Cycloclasticus pugetii PS-1: one gene and its partner. The protein of the gene in region 1 interacts with the protein of each later gene in a pairwise test. Links are inferred from orthologs where the notes say so. Each region holds a gene or a part of one and is shown on either strand. Other genes may lie near its edges.

The links.
Region 2: the proteins of CYCPU_RS0107135 (region 1) and def interact in binary tests that used the Escherichia coli proteins (3 or more experiments, as listed by UniProt). The link is inferred for Cycloclasticus pugetii PS-1 from one-to-one orthologs.

The regions. Positions count from the first base shown.
Region 1 is NZ_ARVU01000001.1:1,456,667-1,468,321, forward strand. The notes cover bases 5,898-8,777. They hold CYCPU_RS0107135 (aspartate-semialdehyde dehydrogenase), read left to right. Parts: upstream 5,898-6,767; coding sequence 6,768-7,787; downstream 7,788-8,777. Other genes in these bases: adk (adenylate kinase), read left to right, coding at 6,011-6,658; CYCPU_RS0107140 (type IV pilus assembly protein FimV), read left to right, coding at 7,861-8,777. In the rest of the region: dapE (succinyl-diaminopimelate desuccinylase), read left to right, coding at 1-653; gorA (glutathione-disulfide reductase), read left to right, coding at 680-2,029; CYCPU_RS0107100 (DUF1244 domain-containing protein), read right to left, coding at 2,125-2,433; cell division protein ZapE, read right to left, coding at 2,445-3,548; CYCPU_RS0107110 (hypothetical protein), read left to right, coding at 3,649-3,981; CYCPU_RS0107115 (septation protein A), read left to right, coding at 4,000-4,554; CYCPU_RS0107120 (BolA family protein), read left to right, coding at 4,574-4,870; CYCPU_RS0107125 (peptidylprolyl isomerase), read left to right, coding at 4,860-5,663; more of CYCPU_RS0107140, read left to right, coding at 8,778-9,939; thiosulfate oxidation carrier protein SoxY, read left to right, coding at 10,210-10,668; thiosulfate oxidation carrier complex protein SoxZ, read left to right, coding at 10,714-11,016; CYCPU_RS0107155 (flagellar protein FliT), read right to left, coding at 11,031-11,339; flagellar export chaperone FliS, read right to left, coding at 11,345-11,655.
Region 2 is NZ_ARVU01000001.1:2,218,926-2,230,580, reverse strand. What follows is about bases 3,741-6,620. They hold def (peptide deformylase), read right to left. Parts: upstream 5,506-6,620; coding sequence 4,975-5,505; downstream 3,741-4,974. Other genes in these bases: CYCPU_RS0110850 (LysM peptidoglycan-binding domain-containing protein), read left to right, coding at 5,646-6,620; fmt (methionyl-tRNA formyltransferase), read right to left, coding at 4,038-4,961; rsmB (16S rRNA (cytosine(967)-C(5))-methyltransferase RsmB), read right to left, coding at 3,741-4,036. In the rest of the region: CYCPU_RS0110875 (ATP-binding protein), read right to left, coding at 13-2,160; CYCPU_RS0110870 (DUF4390 domain-containing protein), read right to left, coding at 2,142-2,738; more of rsmB, read right to left, coding at 2,720-3,740; more of CYCPU_RS0110850, read left to right, coding at 6,621-6,662; DNA-processing protein DprA, read left to right, coding at 6,665-7,825; CYCPU_RS0110840 (Smg family protein), read left to right, coding at 7,847-8,323; topA (type I DNA topoisomerase), read left to right, coding at 8,332-10,623; purE (5-(carboxyamino)imidazole ribonucleotide mutase), read left to right, coding at 10,642-11,157; CYCPU_RS0110825 (L-threonylcarbamoyladenylate synthase type 1 TsaC), read left to right, coding at 11,165-11,655. UniProt on the Escherichia coli protein: Removes the formyl group from the N-terminal Met of newly synthesized proteins. Requires at least a dipeptide for an efficient rate of reaction. N-terminal L-methionine is a prerequisite for activity but the enzyme has broad specificity at other positions.

The DNA of each region.
Region 1 (11,655 bases):
TCGTTGGTGAACCGTCGAGCCATAAACGTTTTGGTGATATGGTACGCGTTGGTCGACGTGGTTCGATCAATGGTTATTTGACCTTATTTGGTAAACAAGGCCATGTTGCCTACCCCGAATTAGTCGATAACCCTATCCATGCCCTAGCCCCTATTTTGTCAAAAATAACGGCAGAAAAATGGGATGAGGGTAATGAATATTTCCCACCGACTAGCTTTCAAATCTCTAATATTAATGCTGGAACCGGTGTTGAAAATGTTGTTCCTGGGCAACTTAATTTAGTGTTCAATCTACGTTTCTCGAGCGAATTAACACCCGAAGACATTAAACGGCGTATCACTTACATAGTGGACCAAAATTCAGATAATTATGAGCTTAGTTGGCAGGTATCGGGTTTACCATTTCTGACAGAGAAAGGAACATTAACCAACGCTGTTGAACAAGCCATTTATGAACTAACCGGCAGCACACCTGTTTTATCGACTGGCGGCGGCACATCTGATGGTCGCTTTATTGCCCCAAGTGGGGCCCAGCTTATTGAGCTAGGCCCCATTAACGAAACAATCCATAAGGTTAATGAATGCGTCCGTATTGACGATTTAGACACATTATCACTGACCTACTCTAAAATACTAGAAAATATTTTACTTTAACTACAAAACATAACTGGCTGATTTATATGAACTATGACTTTGATTTAATATCTATTGGTGGTGGTAGCGGTGGTATCGCTGGTGCGAATCGAGCAGCTTCTTACGGTGCTAAATGTGCGGTTGTTGAGCAAGCTAGGCTCGGTGGAACCTGCGTTAATGTTGGCTGCGTTCCTAAAAAGGTAATGTGGTTTGCCGCCTCGACAGCAGACATTATTCACTCGGCTAGCGATTATGGTTTTGACGCTTCACTCAATTCCTTTAACTGGCACTTGCTAAAGCAAAATCGAGACGCCTACATCAAACGCCTCAATGGAATTTATGGCAATAATTTACATAACAATAACGTCGAACATATTGAAGGAACCGCATCGTTTATTGATAGTCACACTATTCAGGTTGGTGACAAACAATATACGGCTAAACGTTTCCTCATTGCCACCGGGGGTAAACCGGCTGTCCCCAATATTCCTGGTGCGCAATACGGTATTACATCGGATGGTTTTTTTGAACTTGAAAAACAGCCCAGCAAAGTGGCCATCATTGGTGCAGGGTTTATTGCCGTTGAGCTCGCAGGTGTCTTCCAAGCCTTAGGCACTCAAGTAACACTTATTATACGAGGTGACCACGCTCTTCGATCATTCGATAGTATGTTAGGTACTGAGTTAATGAAAGCCATGCAACACCAAGGTATTCAAGTTGAAACTCAAACCACACAAACGTCTATTGATAAAAGCCCAGAAGGAAAATTAACCATCAACACCACTACTGGCGTCGTTGACGGCGAATACGATGAAGTTATTTGGGCAATTGGACGTGAACCAAACACCGATTCATTATCTATTGAAAAGGCAGGTATTGAACTTGATAAACGTGGCTTTATCACCACCGATGAGTGGCAAAAAACATCTCAAGAGCATATTTTTGCCGTCGGCGATGTGACTGGGCGAGCTGCCTTAACACCCGTCGCTATTGCAGCAGCACGCCGCCTTTGCGACCGATTATTTAACGGCCAGCACGAGCGTAAATTAGATTACAACCTGATTCCTAGCGTCATCTTTTCACACCCGCCGATCGGAACAATTGGCCTCACACAAGAGCAAGCCATCGAGCAATTTGGCGATGACGTAAAAACCTACACCTCCACCTTTAACCCTATGACACAGGCGCTATCAGTTGATAAACAGCCCACCACTATGAAACTGGTAACCACAGGAAAAGAAGAAAAAGTGGTCGGTTGTCACCTGTTCGGTGAAAGCTCTGATGAAATTCTTCAAGGTTTTGCTGTAGCTATCAAAATGGGCGCAACCAAAAAGGACTTTGACGATACCGTTGCCATTCACCCAACAAATGCGGAAGAGTTAGTGACGATGACCTAGCCTTTAATATCAATAGGCTCTTAGTCATCAACGGTCTTGTCACCCAAAAAACACTAACCTAGGTGACACCGGAGCAGCATGAAAGGAGGTTAGCTCTAACCTCCTTTACGTCTTGCCTCACCGGCTTCAAATTCTGCTAACTGTTCAGGTGTTGCTGGTAATTGATATTTCTCTTTCCATTCGGCAAACGTCATGCCATACACAACCTCTCTAGCCGCTTCATAATCAATATCAACATCTCGTTCTTTCGCTTCAGCCATATACCATTTAGAAAAACAATTTCGGCAAAAGTCTGCCAAATTCATCAAATCAATATTTTGCACATCTGTCTTCGTTTGTAAGTGTTTAAGAATTCGCCTAAAAGTGGCGGCTTCAATTTCTAATTGTGTTTGTTTATCCATCATTATTCTCCTTTTTAGGGTAAGTGAGGCCTTTCTAAATATTCATGTGATTGCATTTCAAGCAAACGACTGACTGTACGTTCAAATTGAAAAGCCAGCTTTTTACCTTGATACAACTTCTCAGCAGACACTTGTGCTGACATAATTAATTTAACATTATGAGCATATAACTCATCGACTAAATTAACAAAACGGTTCGCATGGTCATTACTCATATCATTCATTACCACAACGTCTGATATCAATACGGTGTGAAAACAGCGCGAAATTTCAATGTAGTCAGCTGAACCACGTGGAATATCACAAATGACTTGATAATCAAACCATACAACCCCTTCTGAGCAATGCTTTACATCAATAATCCGCCCCTCTATTTCAAGTGCTGACTCAGGTTCAACATCTGCAACGGTTAAGTGTTCAAACAACTCATTTAATATTTTGTCTGTTTGATCATCCAAGGGAGAATGATAGATTTCCGCCTGTTCTAATTCTCGCAATCGGTAATCTGTTCCACTGTCTAATTTTCTAACCTTACAGTTGGCCTTCAATGCCTCGATAGCGGGTAAAAACCTTGCCCGTTGTAGTCCATCCTTATATAAACCATCCGGCTCGATATTAGACGTTGCAACTAAACAGATACCACGCTTAAATAAAGCCTCAAACAAGCGGCCTAACAGCATTGCGTCGGTAATATCGGAAACAAAAAACTCATCAAAACACAACACCCTACAACGTTGTGATATTCCATCGGCCACCTTTTGTAGTGGATCTTCAACATTTTTTATCTCACCGAGTTGTTTATGAACTTTTTGCATAAACCGATGAAAATGTGTTCGCTGCTTTTCTTTAAATGGTAAAGAATCGTAAAAGATATCCATAAGATAGGTTTTGCCCTGCCCTACACCTCCCCATAAGTAGAGCCCTTTGGGCGCCAATAAAAGAGGTTCTGATTTGGCCTTAAATATAGAAAAAAAACCTTTCTTTTCAGTTAGCTGGGAGGGTGTATTGAGCAGCTCTTTATACAAATCATTTAAACACTGAATAATGACTTTCTGTGCATCATCTTTAATAAAACTTTTTTGCGCCAGATCAAGTTCATAGCGTTCTAATGGGCTCATAGTGAAATATCAATAATTGTGTTAAATTGTTAATTTGAAGATATTGAAGTCGTTACCAAGCCAGCAACTTAAATTAAGTATATTGTAGCAATTATCCCTCATGAACATTCAAGCAAATTTAACCGGTGTTAGCCTAATACCAAATCCTAAAAAGGCTGCCAACAAACCGACTGGCACACAGGAAGATTTAAATGAAAAGCACATAGCAAGTCAGGAGAAAAACAGCCCGTTAACAACTAAAAACATTGAACGCGCTGAAATAATCCAAAAAATTGAAACGCTAAATGACAGTCAAAAAGCCAATATTCATATTGACAACCTAGACTACAAAAACCAAAAATCAATCCAGTCATACCTTGATCATCAGGCTCTAGAAAGCCAAACTCTACGCGATGAACTTCACAGTCAATTAGGCGTAGATTTTTCTGTTTAAATATACACCTCCTATACCATGAAACTTCTGACTGATTTTTTTCCAATATTACTATTTTTTATTGTCTACAAATGGCAAGGCATATACGCTGCAACAGTTGTCGCAATTATTGCGTCTGGCCTTCAGGTTGCTTCATTTTGGCTTAAAAATAAACGAGTCGATTCAACACATATAATGACTTTCTGCCTTATGCTTCTTTTTGGTGGCGCAACACTCTACCTACAAAATGAAACCTTCATTAAATGGAAACCCACAGTGATCAATTGGCTTTTTGCCTTTGCTTGCATTTCCACGCACTTTATTGGTAACACCCCTCTTGTTAAACGCATGATGAGCGGTGGATTAACACTTTCTGACAAAATTTGGACAAAACTAAATGGCATTTGGGCTCTTTTCTTTGTAGTACAAGGGCTTTTAAACCTGTATGTTATGTACAATTTCGACACAGATACTTGGGTAGATTTCAAATTGTTTGGAATGCTTGGGTTAACAATAATGTTTATTGTGGCTCAAGGCATTTACCTTACCAAGCACATCGAAGACCCTATAAACCAACCAGATAACCATAACTAGGAATTTTTCTACAGATAAAATGACAAACCGTACAGATATAATAAAAGACACTTTAAATAAGGCTATTCAGCCCGAGTTCATTCAAGTATTAGATGATAGCCAATCTCATGCAGGGCATGAAGGTGCTAAATCAGGTGGTGGGCATTTTTACCTGACCATTGTTTCTAATAAATTTGAAAATAAATCAAGAATTCAACGTCACCAGCTTATTTATCGAGCATTAGGTGACATGATGAAAAGCGACATTCATGCACTTAGCATTAAAGCCTTTACACCAGAAGAAAAACCGACAACAGGAGATTTAAATGAAGGGTAAATTAGTCATCATTGGTTCAATTTTACTAGCATCTATCGCCCCACAGGCATTCGCAAACGAAGACCCAACCATCGCTATTGTTAATGGACAAGAACTCAAACAATCAACCTTACAGTTTTACGCCCTAGAAAGGCGTCAAATCGATTCAAAAAACAATGTCCCAATGAACCAACTGGTTGATGATATCGTTAACATGCAACTCCTAAAAGAAGAAGCTCATAAGAATAAGTTAGACAAATCTTCTGACTTTAAGGCACGCATGAAGTTTATTAATTTAAGCATGCTTTCTCAAGTCGCTATGATTGACTTTCTTGACAACAACCCTATTCCTGAAGAGCGTCTAAAAGAAGAATATGATGCTAACATTAACGAAATGGATGTCACGGAACTTAAAGCTAGCCATATCTTAGTATCAGAAGAAGCGCAGGCGAAAGAAGTTATTGAGAAACTCAACAAAGGTACTCCATTCGCTACACTTGCCAAGGAATACTCAACAGGACCAAGCGGCCCAAAAGGTGGGGATTTAGGTTGGTTTGCTCCGCAACGAATGGTACCTGAGTTCTCGAAAGCCGTGCTTTCTTTGAAAGATAATGAATACACTAAACAGGCTGTACAAACTCAATTTGGTTGGCATATCATTTTACGCACTGGGAAACGTGATGGGACGCCGCCAACGTTTGAACAAGTCAAACCGAGCATTACGGCTAGTCTCGAACAAGAACATATTCAAAAACACATTAATGATTTAAGAAAAAAAGCAAAAATCGAAATCACACCACAAAAACCTCAATAGCCCTAAACACAACAGCATAGAGGCCATTTATCAAGGGCCTCTATGCTGCCCCCTACCTTTCTACGTTTACCCGCACCTCATCAATTAAGACGTGACCAGTTCACCTTATAAAACGCGTACTGCTCATCCTCTCACATCAGATAGATCTACTTTGTTTTAAATAAAAAACATACCCGCCTTCCCGCTCTCCCATCAAAAACCGAGCTGATCAATGATGGTATACCTGCCCATTGAGAAGCTTAAAAATCACCACCCCCTAACGTCTATAACAGCGCTAACAACTGGATTAAAACCTCGTATTATGTTATTTTGCGCGATTAAAATAACAATGGTTTTGAGGACAATTAATGCGCATAATTTTATTGGGTGGCCCTGGTTCCGGTAAGGGGACACAATCGCAATTTATCACTGAGAAGTACGGTATTCCTCAAATCTCCACGGGAGATATGTTACGAGCTGCCGTTAAAGCTCGCACACCATTAGGTATTGAAGCAAAAAAGGTTATGGATGTCGGCGGCCTTGTCTCTGATGAAATTATTTTAGGCTTAATCAAAGAACGATTAACAGAAGATGATTGTTCAAAAGGTTTCTTGTTAGATGGTTTCCCACGCACAATCCCACAAGCCATTGGCCTTGCAAACATGGGCATAGAGGTTGATCACGTCATACAAATTGCTGTCGATGACGAAGAAATCGTCCGTAGAATGGCTGGAAGGCGCGTGCACTTGGACTCTGGCAGAACATACCACCTTACTTATAACCCGCCTAAACAAGAGGGACTTGATGACATTACTGGTGAGCCATTAATTCAACGTGCCGACGATCATGAAGACATTGTTCGCGATCGCTTAACAACTTACCACTCCCAAACAGCGCCACTTGTTGACTTCTATTCAAAGGCTGCTGAAACATCTGCAGTTAAATTCAGCACCATTGAGGGTGTTGGTGGTGTGCAAGACATTACTGCAAAAATATTCGCAGTACTCGACGACTAGGTGTTTGCCGAGCAAATTCTCGGCGATACAACAATAAAGCATCAGCTTAACTTTTGATTAAGCTGATAATTTCACTTAAAACTTAATGATTTTGCAAGGAATAACCTAAATGAAAACATATGATATTGCTGTTGTTGGCGCTACAGGCGCCGTTGGTGAAACGATGCTATCTATCCTTGAGGAAAGAAAGTTCCCTGTTGGAAATATTTACCCTTTAGCAAGCAGTCGCTCTGCTGGTGGCACTGTTCAATTTAATGGCAAAAACGTAAAAATCGGCAACCTCGCCGACTTTGATTTTAGTCAAGTTCAAATTGGTTTGTTTTCAGCAGGCGGTTCTGTTTCTGCAGAGTATGCGCCTAAAGCTGCCGCTGCCGGTTGTGTTGTTATAGATAACACATCACATTTCCGCTATGACGAAGACATCCCTCTCGTGGTGCCCGAAGTAAACCCAGAGGCCATCGCGCAACATACCAATAAAGGCATTATTGCAAACCCAAACTGCTCAACCATTCAAATGTTGGTTGCTTTAAAACCCATCTATGATGCGGTCGGTATTGAGCGTATAAATGTTGCCACTTACCAAGCCGTTTCAGGCACTGGAAAAAGCGCCATTGAAGAACTAGCTGGGCAAACAGCAAAATTATTAAATGGCAAAAATGCTGAGGCCAAAGTATACCCAAAACAAATAGCCTTTAATGCTTTACCCCAAATTGATGTCTTCCAAGACAACGGCTACACCAAAGAAGAAATGAAAATGGTTTGGGAAACCAACAAAATTTTTAACGATGATTCAATCAAAGTTAACCCAACTGCTGTCAGGATACCTGTTTTTTATGGCCACTCTGAGGCATTGCACATAGAAACTAAAGAGAAAATCAGCGTCGAAAAAGTCCGTGAGCTAATGTCCTCATTTGACGGAATTACACTTCTTGATGAACGCATTGACGGTGGTTATGCAACAGCAGTTACCGAATCAGCAGGTCATGATGATGTTTATGTCAGTCGCATCAGAGAAGATATCTCTCATCCTAGAGGGCTTAACCTCTGGGTCGTTGCAGATAATGTTCGTAAAGGCGCTGCATTAAACAGCGTACAAATTGCCGAAGTACTAGTAAAAAATTATCTTTAGTCTATAGTTGATATTAATAATATATTTCACTAATTTATGGATAGACGACTATCGTTAGTTTAGGAGCAACAAAATGAACAAGCCTACAAAAACTATTGCCGCACTTTGCCTGTTAAATTCTGCAAGTGCCCACGCATTAGGTGTCGGGGAAATTACAACGTATTCTGCCTTAAATCAGTTGTTAAAAGCGCAGATTCCGCTTGTTGGCTCCAAACAAGAAGACCCCAGCAATATAAAAATAGGCATTGCTTCAAGAGAGACTTTTGATAAAGCAGGAATTGATAGGCCACACTATCTAACCCAATTAAAGTTCACCCCTGTGCTAGGTAAAAACGGTGAAATTACCGTTGATGTTCGTTCGACTGCAACCATAAAAGAACCTTTCGTAAACTTTATTCTCGAAGTTGAATGGCCCCAGGGGCGTACATTAAAAGAATTTACTATTCTTTTAGATCCGCCCATCACAATGTCTGATGTTAGAACCAACCCACTAGAACTACCTCAAACACCCAGCATTACACCAGTAACACCCGTAAACGATGCATCGGTAACAACATATACACCCCCTACCACTACTGTGCAAACTGCACCTGCCAGTGAATATGGCCCAACAAAAAGTCGCGATACTATCTGGGGTATTGCTAAAAAACTCATTACTAATAATCGTACTGTCACTCATCAACAAATGATGCTGGCCCTTTATGACAATAACCCAGAAGCCTTCTACAAAGAAAATATCAATGCTTTAAAAAAAGGAGCGGTGCTTAAACTTCCAAGCACTGAACAGGCAGAAAGCCTCAGCCCTACACAAGCCAGCAATGAATATATTAAACACAATACACTCTGGTCTTCATCAACTACCGTCTCCAGTACGCCAGCGGCCGTTGCAAAACTAGACCAGAAAGACCAAGCCCTTGCAGCGACATCCGACGTTAAAAAAAAACTTGAAAATAACCTAGATGAGGCAAAACTAACCTTATTAACACCGAAGCAAGATACTGAAAAAAATATACCTATAGAAGGCAACACCACTGATACCCCAATAGGTTCAACAAGCTCTACAGAGCAAGCAAACATTGCCATTGAGATGGCTACAACCCTTGAAGAAGAAAACAAAGAGGTTAAATCACGTCTCAATGATTTAGAAAAACAAGTAGACAAACTACAACGTTTATTAGCTTTAAAAGATGAGCAGCTAGCACAATTACAAGCAGCAAAACCTGTCGTTGCTGAATCAACAGCAACAACTGTAAAGCCAGCCCCTATTGACACACCTGTCGAAAAAAATGATAGCAAGGATAATGATAACACCCTTGCCCTTTATGGCGGCGGCGCGCTCCTTGTTCTACTTGGGCTATTTTTAGCACGTCGAAAAAAGCAACGTAAGGAAACACAGCCTGAGGACGTATTTTCTGATACACCAGCTGTTGTACCAACTATTGATACAGACAATACTGATACCTCATCTACTATACTCGAAGAAGAGCCTCTTTTAAGCGAATTCATACCCAGCGAATTCGGCAGCAGTGAACATACCCAAGAAGCGGACCCTCTAACAGAGTGTGATGTCTATATTGCTTATGGTCGATTCCAACAAGCAGAAGATCTTATCAAAAGCGCGATAGAATCAGAGCCAGAAAACCTAGCTCTTAAATTAAAATTGCTTGATGTTTACTTTTCATCCAATAACGCTGAAGCTTTTGAAGAACAGGCCAGTTCATTATCAGACCTAAAAGATTCAGACCCTGACGCATGGAATAGCATTGTTGATATGGGCATGGACATCTGCCCTGACTCACCACTATTTCTAGCACCAGCAGAAGAAAACATTGAAATTCAAGCAGCACCAATTCAAACTGATGACCTTGACCTTGATTTAGAAATACAACAAGACATTGAGCCTGAAGAAGCTAACCACGACGAAGAACCAAAGAGTGAGTTTGAATTTGATTTTGACCTAATCAAAAATCAAGATACACCACAGGATCTGAGCAACCCTACCAGTGAGAGTATTGAAACCATGTTTTCATTAGCACAAGCTTCTCTCGAAATGGAAGACACAGAGTCGGCTCGTCAAACATTAGAAGAAATATTGGAGAACGGTAACGATTCCGACAAAGAAAAAGCACAAAAGATGCTCGATAGTTTGTAAAAAACCACCTTTAATGCGATCGTAAGCATAAAAGCTGCACCTCCCTTTTATGCTATAAAATGCTCAATACGAACGTACGTAGACAAACAAAACCGACCCTTTAATAAAGGCACCTTGCTCATTTGCAAAGAGTCTGCTGCTTGATTGTCATAAAGAACCCTACTTGAAAATACGTTTAATAATGACTAAGACTAGCGACTGCGCAAACGAAGGCTCCATTACAGACGGTTTTCCTTTATAGGTTTTAATCATAAGGCAACTATAAAAGAGATGATTATTTCACGTAGAAAATTTCTAAAATTATTAGCGGTGGGTGCCAGCACTTGTTTAACCTTGATATCTCCCCTCACTAGTTGGGCGGCATGGGCTAACGATGCCTTTAATGCCGACACTCTTAATAAGGCATACCAACATTTATTTGGCTCATCGACCCTCATTAACAGTAACGAGGTAAAGCTAAAGGCGCCTAAAACAGCAGAAAATAGCGATGCTGTTCCTATTTCGATCAAAACCAAGCTAAAAGGTGTCGACTCAATTAGTATTTTTGTACAAGACAACCCTCAACCTTTAACGGCAACCTTTCAAATCCCACCAGATACATTAGCATCTGTGTCGACCCGAATTCGTTTAGTTAAAACTAGCACCGTCATCGCTGTTATCAAAGCAGGAGACAAGTTATATAGTAGAAGCCAAAAAGTAAAAGTCTCATCAAGTGGGTGTACTCGTTAGCAACTTAATAATTCGTTATTAATCTCATCTTATTTGGAGATATAAATGAAAGTGAGAGCAAAAATAATAAATAACATCACTCATGTTAGGGTATTAGCTATACACCCCATGGAAACAGGTGAACGTATTGATAAAGACTCAGGCGAAAGGATATCCGCGAAATATATTCAAAAACTTAGCTGCGAACACAACGGTAAAGAAGTTTTTCTAGCACAATTTGGCACATCAATATCTCAAAACCCTTATCTGGCTTTCTCATTTAAAGAGGGTAAAAAAGGCGATATTTTATCGTTACGGTGGAATGATAATACCGGCGATGTAAAAAAGACTGACACAACCATTAAATAGCTTATTTCTAACTATTAACCTGTTGTTAAATAGGCATTAATAGCTTTATGTGCATGCCCTGCTTGCGACATTTCCATACGAAGGCTATCACGCTGACTCAATAAAAATTGAGTTAGGATTTTATTTTTATCTAGCACCAATTGAATACTTTCTGCCAATACTACAGCTTCGATATCTGGCGGTGTTTCAAACAAATGCTGTATGTCTGTATCACGTGCTTTTTCAAGCTTTACCACTGCATCCCATTCACCCTCTTGAGCTAGCTGAATGAGTTTTTCAGTATCCGCAAGAATAGAGTCAAGGCGTTGTAAATCACTTAGCATAAAAATTAACGTTGCGCGGCATCAGGGCTTATTGCATCCCACCCCATTTTGATCTGACTCAAAAGCTTACCCGCTTCATCAAGCAAGGCAGCATCATTCTTAATATTCGCCTGTAATAAAACGTGATTAATATATTCATAAAGTGCATCTAAATTCTTTGATATTTCACCACCTTGTTTGAAATCTAAACTCGCTCTAAGTCCTTCAATAATTGAAATAGCACTTCCAATTTGCTCACCTTTCTTAGCAACGTGCTGTTGCTTTAAAGCGCTTTTTGCAGACAATATTCGCGATAAGGCCCCATCCAATAGCATTT
Region 2 (11,655 bases), 760 kb from region 1 along the record:
GATTAGGTTTTTTTAGGGAGTCGTAATAGGGAGTTGAATAATGAAATTAGCCCCGTGTGGAGTAACCGGCTTGGTAATGATCGTGCCGCCATGTTCCTCGATGATTTTTTTAACAATAGCCAGTCCAAGCCCAGTACCTTTCTCTTTGGTCGTCGCATAGGGTTCGAAAATGCGTTCAATATCGGAATTATCTACGCCTGGGCCATTATCAGCAATACAAATCTCGATTGAATCATTGGCTTTATTGTAGTTGGCCGATATGTTGATTTCTCCAAATTCGTCGTCAGCAATGGCTTCTTGCGCATTTTTTATCAGGTTAATGAAAACTTGTCGTAATCGAACTGGGTCTGCATAGGCGTTGGGTAAATCGTTATCAATAGTTACTATAAGGTGTTGAACTTGGCCTTGATACAAAGAAGCGATGTCATCGATAAGCTGGCTTATTGATATCACTTGGGGTTTGGACTGTGGTGGGCGTGCGAAATTCGAAAAGTCATTGACCATGCTTTTTAAGGCGCTGACCTGTTGTACGATGGTCTCTGTCGATTTTTTCAGTACTTTATTGGCATCATCATTGAGCTGTGAGTGAAGTTTTCTTTGTAGCCGTTCAGCAGATAATTGAATCGGGGTTAAGGGGTTTTTAATTTCATGTGCTAGACGTTGAGCGACTTCGCTCCACGCCGCGTTTCTTTGTGACTGGATAATGGGGGTAACATCATCAAAAATTAACACGTAACCAGATAATGTTTTATCGGCGGCATACAAGGGAGTGCCTTTTAGACGTAGAGTTTTCTTTTGATGGTTAATATAGAAGATGAATTCTCGTTGCCACTCTTTTTCTTTAGCGGAAAAATTATCAATCAGTAAACTGGTAAAGGCTTCTAGTTCTGGGAATTTAGCGGCAATGTCGGCAAGTGAGTATTCAATACAGGCCGATAAGGGGTGTTCGAGAATCTGGTTGGCACCATAATTGGTTGTTTTAAGTCGTAACGTAAGGTCAAAGCCTAAAACGCCATTAGAAAGGTGGCTTAATATGGTTTCTAAATGAGCATGTTGGTTCTCCGCGTCTCGTTGGGCGTTATAGGCTGCTTGTCGAGAGCTAGATATTCGCAATGTCATGGCATTAAAAGAATTAATAAGGAAGCCAAGTTCGTCTTTTCGATTGGTTTTTAGTTTCTTTTCGTAATTCCCTTCGGCAATAGCTTGAGTGCCTTTAACTAATTGGCGAATCGGTGCGACTAGTTCTCTTGCAAACACAAAGGCTGCCCAGCTAGCAGCTAAAATGCTAAATAGTAGAGCAAGAGAGAGTGTCAGGGTGAAACTAAACTTTAAAGAGTCTCGTAAATAACTGAATTCTTGATAGGTCGTATAAGCATCTTCTACCGAGTCGGCTAATTGACTAATATCTTCGGGTATCTCATAGATGGCTTGTAGGTAGCGCCTTGGATTGGTGTTTTTAATTTCCACGATGCTGCGGACAATTAAGCCTTTATCGGAGCTAGGTTCGAAGCCAATAAATTCTCGGTTTTGTTTGGCGAGCAGAAGCGTTGAACTGTCAGGCGTATTGGGAATGAGTACGCTGGGATCAATGTTAGTTGTGGCAATAATCTGCCCTTGTCTTGAAAAGGCGGTGAGTTCATTGGCATTGGTTTGTGCGCGTAGGCCGGCTAAGGTTAGCGATAAAAAGATATCTGGTTCGCTTTCTAGCTGACTAGCTAATTGACGAGTCTCCTTCATTAAGGAAAGAGTACGGTTATCTAGGGATCGGCGGCTCAGTGTTAATGAGCTTTCCATCGCGGTGTCTATTTTTGCATCAAACCAACTGTCAATACTTTGGTGTAGGAGCTGACTAGAAAAGTAAAAAACAATGCCAGTTGGGATCACAGAAATGGCAAAAAAAAGCAGCACAATGTGTACCGTAATACGTGAACCAACGGCTTGAGTTGAAAACTGTTGCCAAAGCCAGCGAATGTTTGAGAATAGCAGTCCGAATAAGAAAATAGTGCCTGCGATATTGATCAGAATAAGTGCAGAAAACAAGCCATTGAATTGAGAGTTAGACTCTGTTGCATGGCTCATCAAGTACAGGCTAAATAGCAGGCTGAGTAACACACCTGCGGGAATAAAATAGGCTCTCTTTTTTACTGGGCTAGTGGCCATTGAAAGGTATTGCTACGTAAGTGCCAGCCAGGGGTTATATAAGCTAAAGGGCGCATTGGAAGTGGTAATGCTTCAATATTTAGGTAGGCGTTTAAAGAAGCATTGGCATTAATGTGAGGGCTGTTTGTTAATGTGTATATAGGGATGTCAGTCAGTGTGCCTAATGAGTGAAGCGCTGCCGAAAGGCTGGAAAAGTTAAGTCGTATATTATTGGTGGTATCAGAGACTTGATAGATTTTAGCTAAAGTATGGTATCTCAGTTGATAGGGTAGGGTGAGGTTTGTATGGTGTTTGTTCCAAAGCCATTTTCTAGGTTCAGTGATTGAAAGGTCAATGTTGAAGGTAAGAGTGACTCCGTTGTGCAAAGCTTCGATGGCTTCATCGCTGAGGTTATAGACTATAAGACTGTTGAGCAAAAAAGTGCTGTCTTGCTGCGTTAGTGTGGCTGTTTTTATGGTGATATTGGGTTTTTCATCGGCCAGTAGGTTTGCTGGTAATAGCAGGCAAGCAAAAAAAAGCATGAAGAAGGAGAGTCGACAATAAAAGCGAATCGCCGGCATTAGATTTTTGTTAAACATGCGTAATAAAAACCATCCATATTGTTATCACCCGGTAAAATTTGCTGGCCATGTTCACAAGTGTGACCCCATTCAGCATTTATTTTAATTTCTTTTGCATCAGGGTGTTCGGCCAGAAAAGTAGATATTTGTTGGCTGTTTTCAGCTGATAATATAGAGCAGGTTGCATATAAAAGCACACCCTTTTTATCGAGCAAGGGCCAGATGGTTTTTAATAGCTTGCTTTGTAGTTCGATAAGAGCAGGAATGTCGGATGGTTGACGTAATATTTTAATGTCGGGGTGGCGTCTGATTACGCCTGTAGCGGAGCAGGGTGCATCTAGTAGAATGCGTTGAAAAGGTTTTTCATCAAACCATTCGTCGGCTTCTAGTGCATCAACGGTCATGACCTCAGCGTTGAGCTTTAATCGTTGAAGGTTTTCTAGAACACGTTGATTGCGCTTTTCATCAATATCAAGCGCTAGCAGAGAAACGGTGCCGGCGGCCTGTTCTAAAATATGGGCTGCTTTACCGCCTGGCGCTGCGCAGACGTCTAATATGCGTTGTCCGCCTTTAATGTCTAACAGTTCAGCCGCCAGTTGAGCTGCGCCGTCTTGTACTGAAGAGGCACCCTGCCAGAAGTCAGGCAGTTGATCAACATTGACCGGTTTTTCCAGTGTTAAACCTACTGTGTTGAAAGGGTTTTTTGTTGCGTGAATAGCGTTGTCGCTTAATTGCTGTAGATAGTGGTCTCGCGTGACTATTTTTTGATTAACCCGAATGGACATGGGCGGGTACTGGTTGTTTGCGGCAAGAATTTTTTTAGTTTGCTGTCCCCAACTTTTTGATATTTCTTTGACGAGCCAATCTGGATGAGAGAAGCGTTGGTTAAGTTGTTCGTCAACGGTTTTTTCAAGTGATTCTCTGTTGCGTAAAAAGTTGCGTAAAACGCCATTAAGCACACCGTTCGCCCAGCTTTTTTTTCCACGTTTACATTGGCTTACAGTCTCTGATACGGCGGCGTGGTCAGGTGTGCTGAGATAAATAATTTGGTACAAGCCGATTAAGGCCAGTACAGTAATATCCAAGTCTTTAGCTTTAAAGGGTTTCTTCAATAAAAGGTGGAGAATGGCATCGAGACGACTGTGCCAACGAAGAGTGCCGTAGCAAAGTTCTCGACAGAATGCCTTTTCACGAGGCTCTAAATTTTCACTTAAACTTAAGGCATCGGTGAGTGATTTGCCGTGTTGGATAACGGCGCATATAACAAGAACAGCCGTTTCCCGGGCAGAATGGCTAGTGTTTTTCTTTGCGTTCATCTTAGCCTAATGTTAATGCGTTGATGTGATGTGCAGATAGGTAGTCGGACGCGGACATGCGCCGTTTATTAGCAGGTTGAAGCTCGTTAACTTCAATGAAGTAATCGCCACAGGCAACAAATAATTTATTTTTCTCAGTGTTAACCTCTCCTGGCTGCCCGGAAGTGGGAAGTTGGGTGACGGTTGCCTGCCAAATGCGTAAGGGTTTGTTGTTGAGAAGCGTGTGGGCTACCGGCCATGGGTTGTAACCTTGAATGCTGCGTTGAACGTCAGCAGCTGGCTTGCTCCAATCTATCAGGGCTTCTTGCTTACTGAGTTTGTGAGCATAGGTCGCTTCATTGTTGTTTTGGCGGCTCGGGCTAAGTTGTTGTGCGTCAACGAGGGGCAGTAAATCTATTAAGGCGTTGGCGCCTAAGGTCGATAATTTATTGTGGAGGCTGCTGGAAGTGTCCTCGGGCTGAATAGGGAGAACAGTTTTTGACAACATATCTCCGGTGTCGAGGCCGGTATCCATTTGCATTAAGGTAATGCCGGTTTCTTTATCGCCCGATAAAATAGCACGTTGAATAGGTGCGGCGCCGCGCCAGCGAGGCAATAAGGAGGCATGGATGTTAATGCAGCCAAATTTGGGTGTATTCAAGACAAGGTCTGGCAAAATAATACCGTAGGCGACAACAATCATAAGGTCTGCCTGATACTGTTCTAGCGTTGTTATCGATGCTGCTGATTTGAAGTTAACGGGCTGTTCAATGGGTATATTAGCGTCCAATGCGCATTGTTTGACGGGGCTAAGTTGAACTTTTCGTCCCCGGCCGGCCGGTCGGTCTGGTTGTGTATAAACAGCGCAGACATGATGCTGACTAGCTATAAGCGCTTGAAGCGTTGGCACCGAAAAATCAGGCGTGCCTGCAAATATAATGTTCATGTTTAAAGGCCAGCTATAGCGAGTTGGATTGAGTTGTTTGTTCGGCTCGTTCTTTATCCATTCGCACTAGCTTCTTTCGAATGCGATTGCGTTTTAAAGGAGACAGGTAATCGACAAATAATTTTCCGTCTAAATGATCTATTTCATGTTGAATGCATACGGCCAATAAATCGTCAGCTGTTAGCTCGAAAGGCTTGCCATGTTCATCTTGAGCGCTAATCGTTACTGACTCTGCTCTTTCTACGTCTTCATAAAATCCAGGGACCGATAGACAGCCTTCTTGCATTACTTCAATGCCTTCTTTATGAGTGATAACTGGGTTAATGAGGCAAAGCTGTTCGTTTTTATCTTCAGAGACGTCAATGACAATGAGGCGTTTATGGTAATTCACCTGCGTTGCGGCAAGTCCAATACCGGGCGCTGCGTACATGGTTTCAAACATATCGCGAATAAATTGCCTCAATTCGTCATCAAAGACGGTGATATCGGTGGCTTTTGTTCGTAGCCGTTTGTCAGGAAAATGCAGAATATTTAATTTTGTCATATTGGAAGGGGGTGAAATATGCGACGGTGGCCAATTGTTTAGAGTGAATTCTAACGAATTTAGGTTAAACTTTGAATAGTCAATATTTTAAGCTAGACTTAGAATGTTATTAAATCGCCAATAAAAGGAAGATCGTGGCCATGAAAAAATTATTAGTGTTAGTGGTTGGAGTGTTGTTGAGTTGGAGTGTACTGGCAAACGATATTAAGCTGAACCCATCACACCCGGATCGCTACGTGGTTGTAAAAGGAGATACACTTTGGGGTATTTCTGCACGTTTCCTACAAACGCCATGGCGTTGGCCAGATATATGGCAAGCGAATGATCAAATTGCGAACCCACACTTAATTTACCCCGGCGATATTATTGAGTTGTCTTTTGTAGATGGCGTGCCAAGGTTGACTTTAAAAAGAGGTGATGGGAAATTATCACCCTCAATTCGGCGTTCTAGTTTAGCGGATGCCATTCCTGCAATACCGATTGATGCCATTGCACCCTTTTTAAATAGTCCAAGAGTGATGACGCAAGAGGAGTATGAGTCTGCGCCTTATGTCGTGGCATTTGATGATGAGCATATTCTCGGAAGTCCGGGCTACAAAGCGTATGTCCGTTCATTTCAAGACGGCATAGCCGATGGCTACATTATTGTGCGACAAGGCGAAGAATATTTGGATGGAGAAACTGGGGAGTCATTGGGTTTCGAGGCGGTCTATATTGCAGAGTCGACGGTAGAGCTGAAAGGAGACCCAGCGACTGTGATGTTGTCTAAATCAACGCGTGAAGTACGAAAAGGTGATCGTTTATTACCGGCTATCGAAGGACCGATTGTTCAAAACTACTTCCCTCATGCGCCAAAGAGCAATATTAGAGGGCAAATTGTTGGAATCGTTGATGGTGTGTCGAAAGTAGCAAAATATGATGTTGTGGTGATTGACCGTGGCGAACAAGACGGCGTTGAAGTGGGTCATGTGTTACAAATTGATCGAGCAGGCGAAACGGTTAGAGACATCATTGCTGGTGGTGGCGCAGAAGTGACGTTACCGGATGAAAAGGCCGGCGTGTTAATGGTATTTAGGGTGTTTGACCGAGTCAGCTATGGTCTCGTGATGGAAAGCTCTCGCGTGATACACCGCCACGATGTTGTTCATACCCCTTAGTATTGGATAGCTCTAACGGGGAAGACGGGCGAGTTTCTTCAGCGAGCATTCTTGCTTCTGATTATCGTCCTTGGTTAGCTTTATGGCGAATTACTGGCGTTGGTGCTAAAACATATTTATCGTTATTGGAGGTCTTTGGTACGCCGGAAAATGTTCTTGGCGCCTCCGCAGCATCGCTCAAGCAGGCTGGGCTTTCTTCAGCGGTTATTCAGCAAATAAAAAACCTGGATGAGCGTGAAATTGAGCCAGATTTAAACTGGCTCAAACGTGAAGATTGTCACCTTATGTGTTGGTACGATGAAGATTACCCGCTTTTGCTTAAAGAAATTCCAGACCCGCCGCCTATTTTATTTATTCGTGGTAATCGTAGCTTGTTAGGATCTTTGCAAATAGCCATGGTAGGAACAAGAAACCCTTCACCAATGGCCATGAAAACAGCGCATGCATTTTCAAAAAGCTTTGCCACCTTTGGCTTAACAGTAACGAGTGGTTTAGCATTAGGCGTTGATCAAGCGGCGCATGAAGGTGTTTTAGAGGCCGGCGGAAAAACAATCGCTGTCGCTGCTACAGGGCTCGATAGGGTTTACCCCGCTGGTCACAAGCCGTTGGCTGAAGAAATTATTAAATCTGGTGCGTTGGTGTCGGAATTTCCAATTGGCACACAACCAAAACCGGGTTATTTTCCGAGAAGGAATAGAATTATTAGCGGCTTAAGCTTGGGTGTTTTGGTGGTTGAGGCGGCGATAAAGAGTGGAACCTTGATAACAGCAAAACATGCAATGGAGCAAGGCCGGGAAGTGTTTGCAATCCCCGGGTCGATTCACAATCCGCTTGCAAAAGGCTGCCATCATTTGATCCGACAAGGGGCTAAATTAGTTGAAACGGCTGAAGATGTACTTGAAGAGTTAGGTAACTTATCGTTGGCGGCTCTCAATGAAGATGATGGGCAGAACGAAGAGCTTAGGTTGAATAAGACATCAATAACGGGTGATTATGCTGTTTTACTTGAAAAAATTGCGTTTGACCCCACCTCCGTAGATGAACTAATAACAGAAACTAATTTTACAGCCGAAGAGATTTCGTCTATGTTACTGGTATTGGAGCTTCAAGGTTTAGTGTCATCTGCGCCTGGAGGCCTTTTCTATCGGTGTTCAGCCGAATAAATAGAGATAAAATTAAAATAAATGAAAGAAACTATTTTTGAAGTACTTGTGTATTTGTTCGAGCATTATATTGATGCGGGCGATGAAAAGGCCCTTGAGCAAGGCAAGTTAAAAACTGAATTGCTGGAAGCAGGGTTTACAGAAAACTATGTTGATCGAGCCTTTGATTGGATGGGTGAGTTAACGACTCAACCATCGCAGGTGATGGAGAACTATGTTGGTCAAAGTGCGATCCGGGTTTATTCAGCCGAAGAACGATTACGTTTTGATGTTGATGCGCAAGGCTTCTTGTTGTTTTTAGAGCAGACAGGGATTATCGACTTAACACGCCGTGAGCTGATAATTGATAGAGCGATGGCCTTGGGTGATGCGCTTCTTTCTGTAGATCATGTGAAGTGGGTCGCGTTAATGGTGCTGTTTAGTCAATCTGGCATGGAAGGTCATTATTCACAAATGGAGGAGCTGGTTTACGGCGATACTCCATTCGAACTTCATTAGGTCTTATTATGTCAGCTCTTGTCATTGTTGAATCGCCAGCAAAAGCAAAAACCATTGAAAAATATTTAGGCAAAGGATTTACTGTTCTAGCGTCATATGGCCACGTGAGGGACTTGGTTCCGAAGGAGGGCGCGGTAGACCCGGACCATGATTTTGCGATGAAGTATTCTTTGGTCGAAAGGAATCAGCGTCATGTGCAGGCGATTACAAAGGCGATGAAAAAAGCCGATGAGCTTTATCTTGCAACCGACCCGGATAGAGAGGGTGAGGCCATTTCATGGCATGTTTCTGAGTTATTAAAGGAAAAAAAACTGCTCAAAGATAAGCCGGTACATCGAGTGGTTTTTCATGAGATTACTAAAAAATCAATTCAAAAAGCGATACAGGAGCCGCGTGAATTATCAATGGATATGGTTGATGCGCAGCAAGCTAGACGCGCACTCGATTATTTGGTTGGTTTTAATTTGTCGCCGTTGTTATGGAAAAAAATCAGACGCGGCTTATCTGCTGGGCGGGTTCAAAGCCCAGCGTTAAGATTAATTGTTGAACGTGAATTAGAAATAGAAGCTTTCAATAGTCGTGAATATTGGAGTATTGAAGCGGCAACTAAGGCGGCTAACCAATCTTTTAAAGCCAAGCTAACACATGTGGATGGCGAAAAGCTGACCCAGTTTAGTGTCGAAAACGCGGCGGATGCGAATAAAATAAAAGACGATATTGTGGCTGTTGCCGCCAATAAATTATTGGTTAAAAAGCTACAAAAAAAACAGCGTAAACGTAACCCAGCCGCCCCCTTTACAACCTCCACACTTCAGCAAGAAGCATCTAGAAAGTTAGGTTTTACAACTAAAAAGACCATGCAGATTGCTCAGCAGCTTTATGAAGGGGTAACCATCGGTTCAGAATCAATTGGTCTGATAACGTATATGCGAACAGATTCGGTGAACTTAGCGGCTGAAGCGGTTGATGAAATTCGTCAATTGATTGAATTGCGTTATGGTAAAGAGAATCTACCTAAACAAGCGCCGGTTTACAAAACTAAATCAAAAAATGCTCAAGAAGCCCATGAGGCTATTCGTCCAAGCTCAGCAGCAAGGATTCCTGATGAAATTAGAGGGTCGTTGTCGAATGACCAATATAAACTCTATTTATTGATCTGGAAACGCGTGGTGGCCAGCCAAATGGTTCATGCGTTGATTGATGGGGTGAGTGCAGACCTAACCTGCGGCAAGGGCTATGTTTTTCGGGCCACAGGTTCAACGGTAAATAAACCCGGTTTCATGTCAGTGTATCTTGAAGGTAAAGATGACAGTAAAGAGGATGATGACAATAAGGAAAAAATGTTACCACCTCTGGAAGAAGGTGCGCTAGTTGATTTGCAAGAGGTGATAGCGAACCAACATTTTACTGAACCGCCCCCTCGTTATGGTGAGGCAAGCCTAGTTAAAGCGCTTGAAGAGCATGGAATTGGCCGGCCATCGACCTATGCATCGATTATTTCAACATTACAAAATCGCGACTATGTAGAGCTAGAAACGAAACGCTTTTATCCGACTGATGTTGGGCGAATTGTAAATAAATTTTTAACGCAGCATTTTACGAATTATGTGGATTATGACTTCACCGCTAAATTAGAAGATGGCCTGGATGCCGTTTCAAGAGGTGAAATGCAGTGGTTGCCATTAATGAAGACGTTTTGGCAGCCATTTAAAACACTGATTGATGATAAGGAAGTCAGTGTTCAACGTAGCGATGTTACGCAAGAGGCGCTGGAGGAAAAGTGTCCAGAGTGCGGTAAACAGCTATCGATTCGCTTGGGTAGAAATGGACGGTTTATTGGCTGTACGGATTACCCCGAATGCAGTTATACGCGTAACTTGAATGATGATGCCGCTTCTGCAGAGCCTGAAGTTGTTGAAGGGAGAAAATGCCCAAAGTGTGAATCTAATTTAATTATTCGCACCGGTCGATATGGCAAATTTATAGGTTGTAGTGCTTACCCAGATTGTAAGCATATGGAACCTTTGGAGAAACCAAAAGACACGAATGTTGTTTGTCCTGATTGTAAAAAGGGAACAATACTTGAACGTAAATCTCGAAAGGGTAAAATATTCTACTCGTGCTCTAATTATCCTAAGTGTAAATATGCATTATGGAATGAGCCGATTAATGAGCCATGCCCAAATTGTAATTGGCCTATTTTGACATTAAAAACAACTAAAAGACGTGGCACTGAAAAAGTCTGTCCACAACAAGAATGTTCCTACGTAACGCCATGCGAAGAAATGGCTAAAACTTAATAAATTAAAAGGTAAATGATGCAAGATAATAAAACATTTGTAGCCGTTTTAATGGGCTCTGACTCTGACTTTCCTGTTATGCAGGCAACACTGGATGTATTAAAAGGATTAGACATACCATATGAGGTGAGAGTGACCTCAGCACATAGAACGCCAGTAGAAACACATGCCTACGTTACCGATGCCGATAAGAGAGGTTGCGCGGTCTTTATTGCAGCAGCAGGTCTGGCTGCTCATTTAGCAGGAGCAGTGGCGGCTAATACCGTTAAGCCTGTTATTGGTGTGCCGCTTGATGCGGGTTCTTTACAAGGGCAAGATGCATTATTGTCGACCGTACAAATGCCAGCAGGTATCCCTGTTGCTAGTGTAGCGATTGGTAAGCCGGGTGCAAAAAATGCGGCTTATCTTGCCGCTCAAATTATCGGCTTGTTTGATGAGGGCGTTGCACAACGAGTACGTGCAGATAGAAAAGCGTCAGGCGAAGCTGTTATTAAGAAAAACCAAGCCCTGCAAGAAAAGCTTCAACAAGGGTAATCCGGTTGTGCCATCAGTTTGGCAAAAAAAACGGTTTGTTGCTCAACTTCAAGCCGGTGGTCTTGTAGCCTACCCAACAGAGGCCGTGTTTGGGTTAGGCTGCGACCCATTGAACGAAGGGGCAGTTTATCGACTGTTAGATTTAAAAGGGCGATCGGTTAGTAAAGGCTTGATTCTTATCGCATCTGATTTTTGTCAACTTGAACCTTATGTGCAGCCTTTATCTGATGACCTTATGTCAAAAATAAAGGGCCAGGTATCGGAGCCAACAACTTGGTTACTGCCTGCAAAAACATCGGTGCCAGCATGGTTGACAGGTGGGCGGAGTAATATAGCGGTTCGTTTGACACAGCATGGCCTAGCTAAAGAGCTGTGCCAGTTAGCTGGTACAGCGATTGTGTCTACTAGTGCTAACATGTCGGGTTGTGAGGCAGTAAGAACGGCGTATCAAGCGCGTCTAAAGTTTTTGTCGAAAAATGTTTATACAATAAGTGGCCA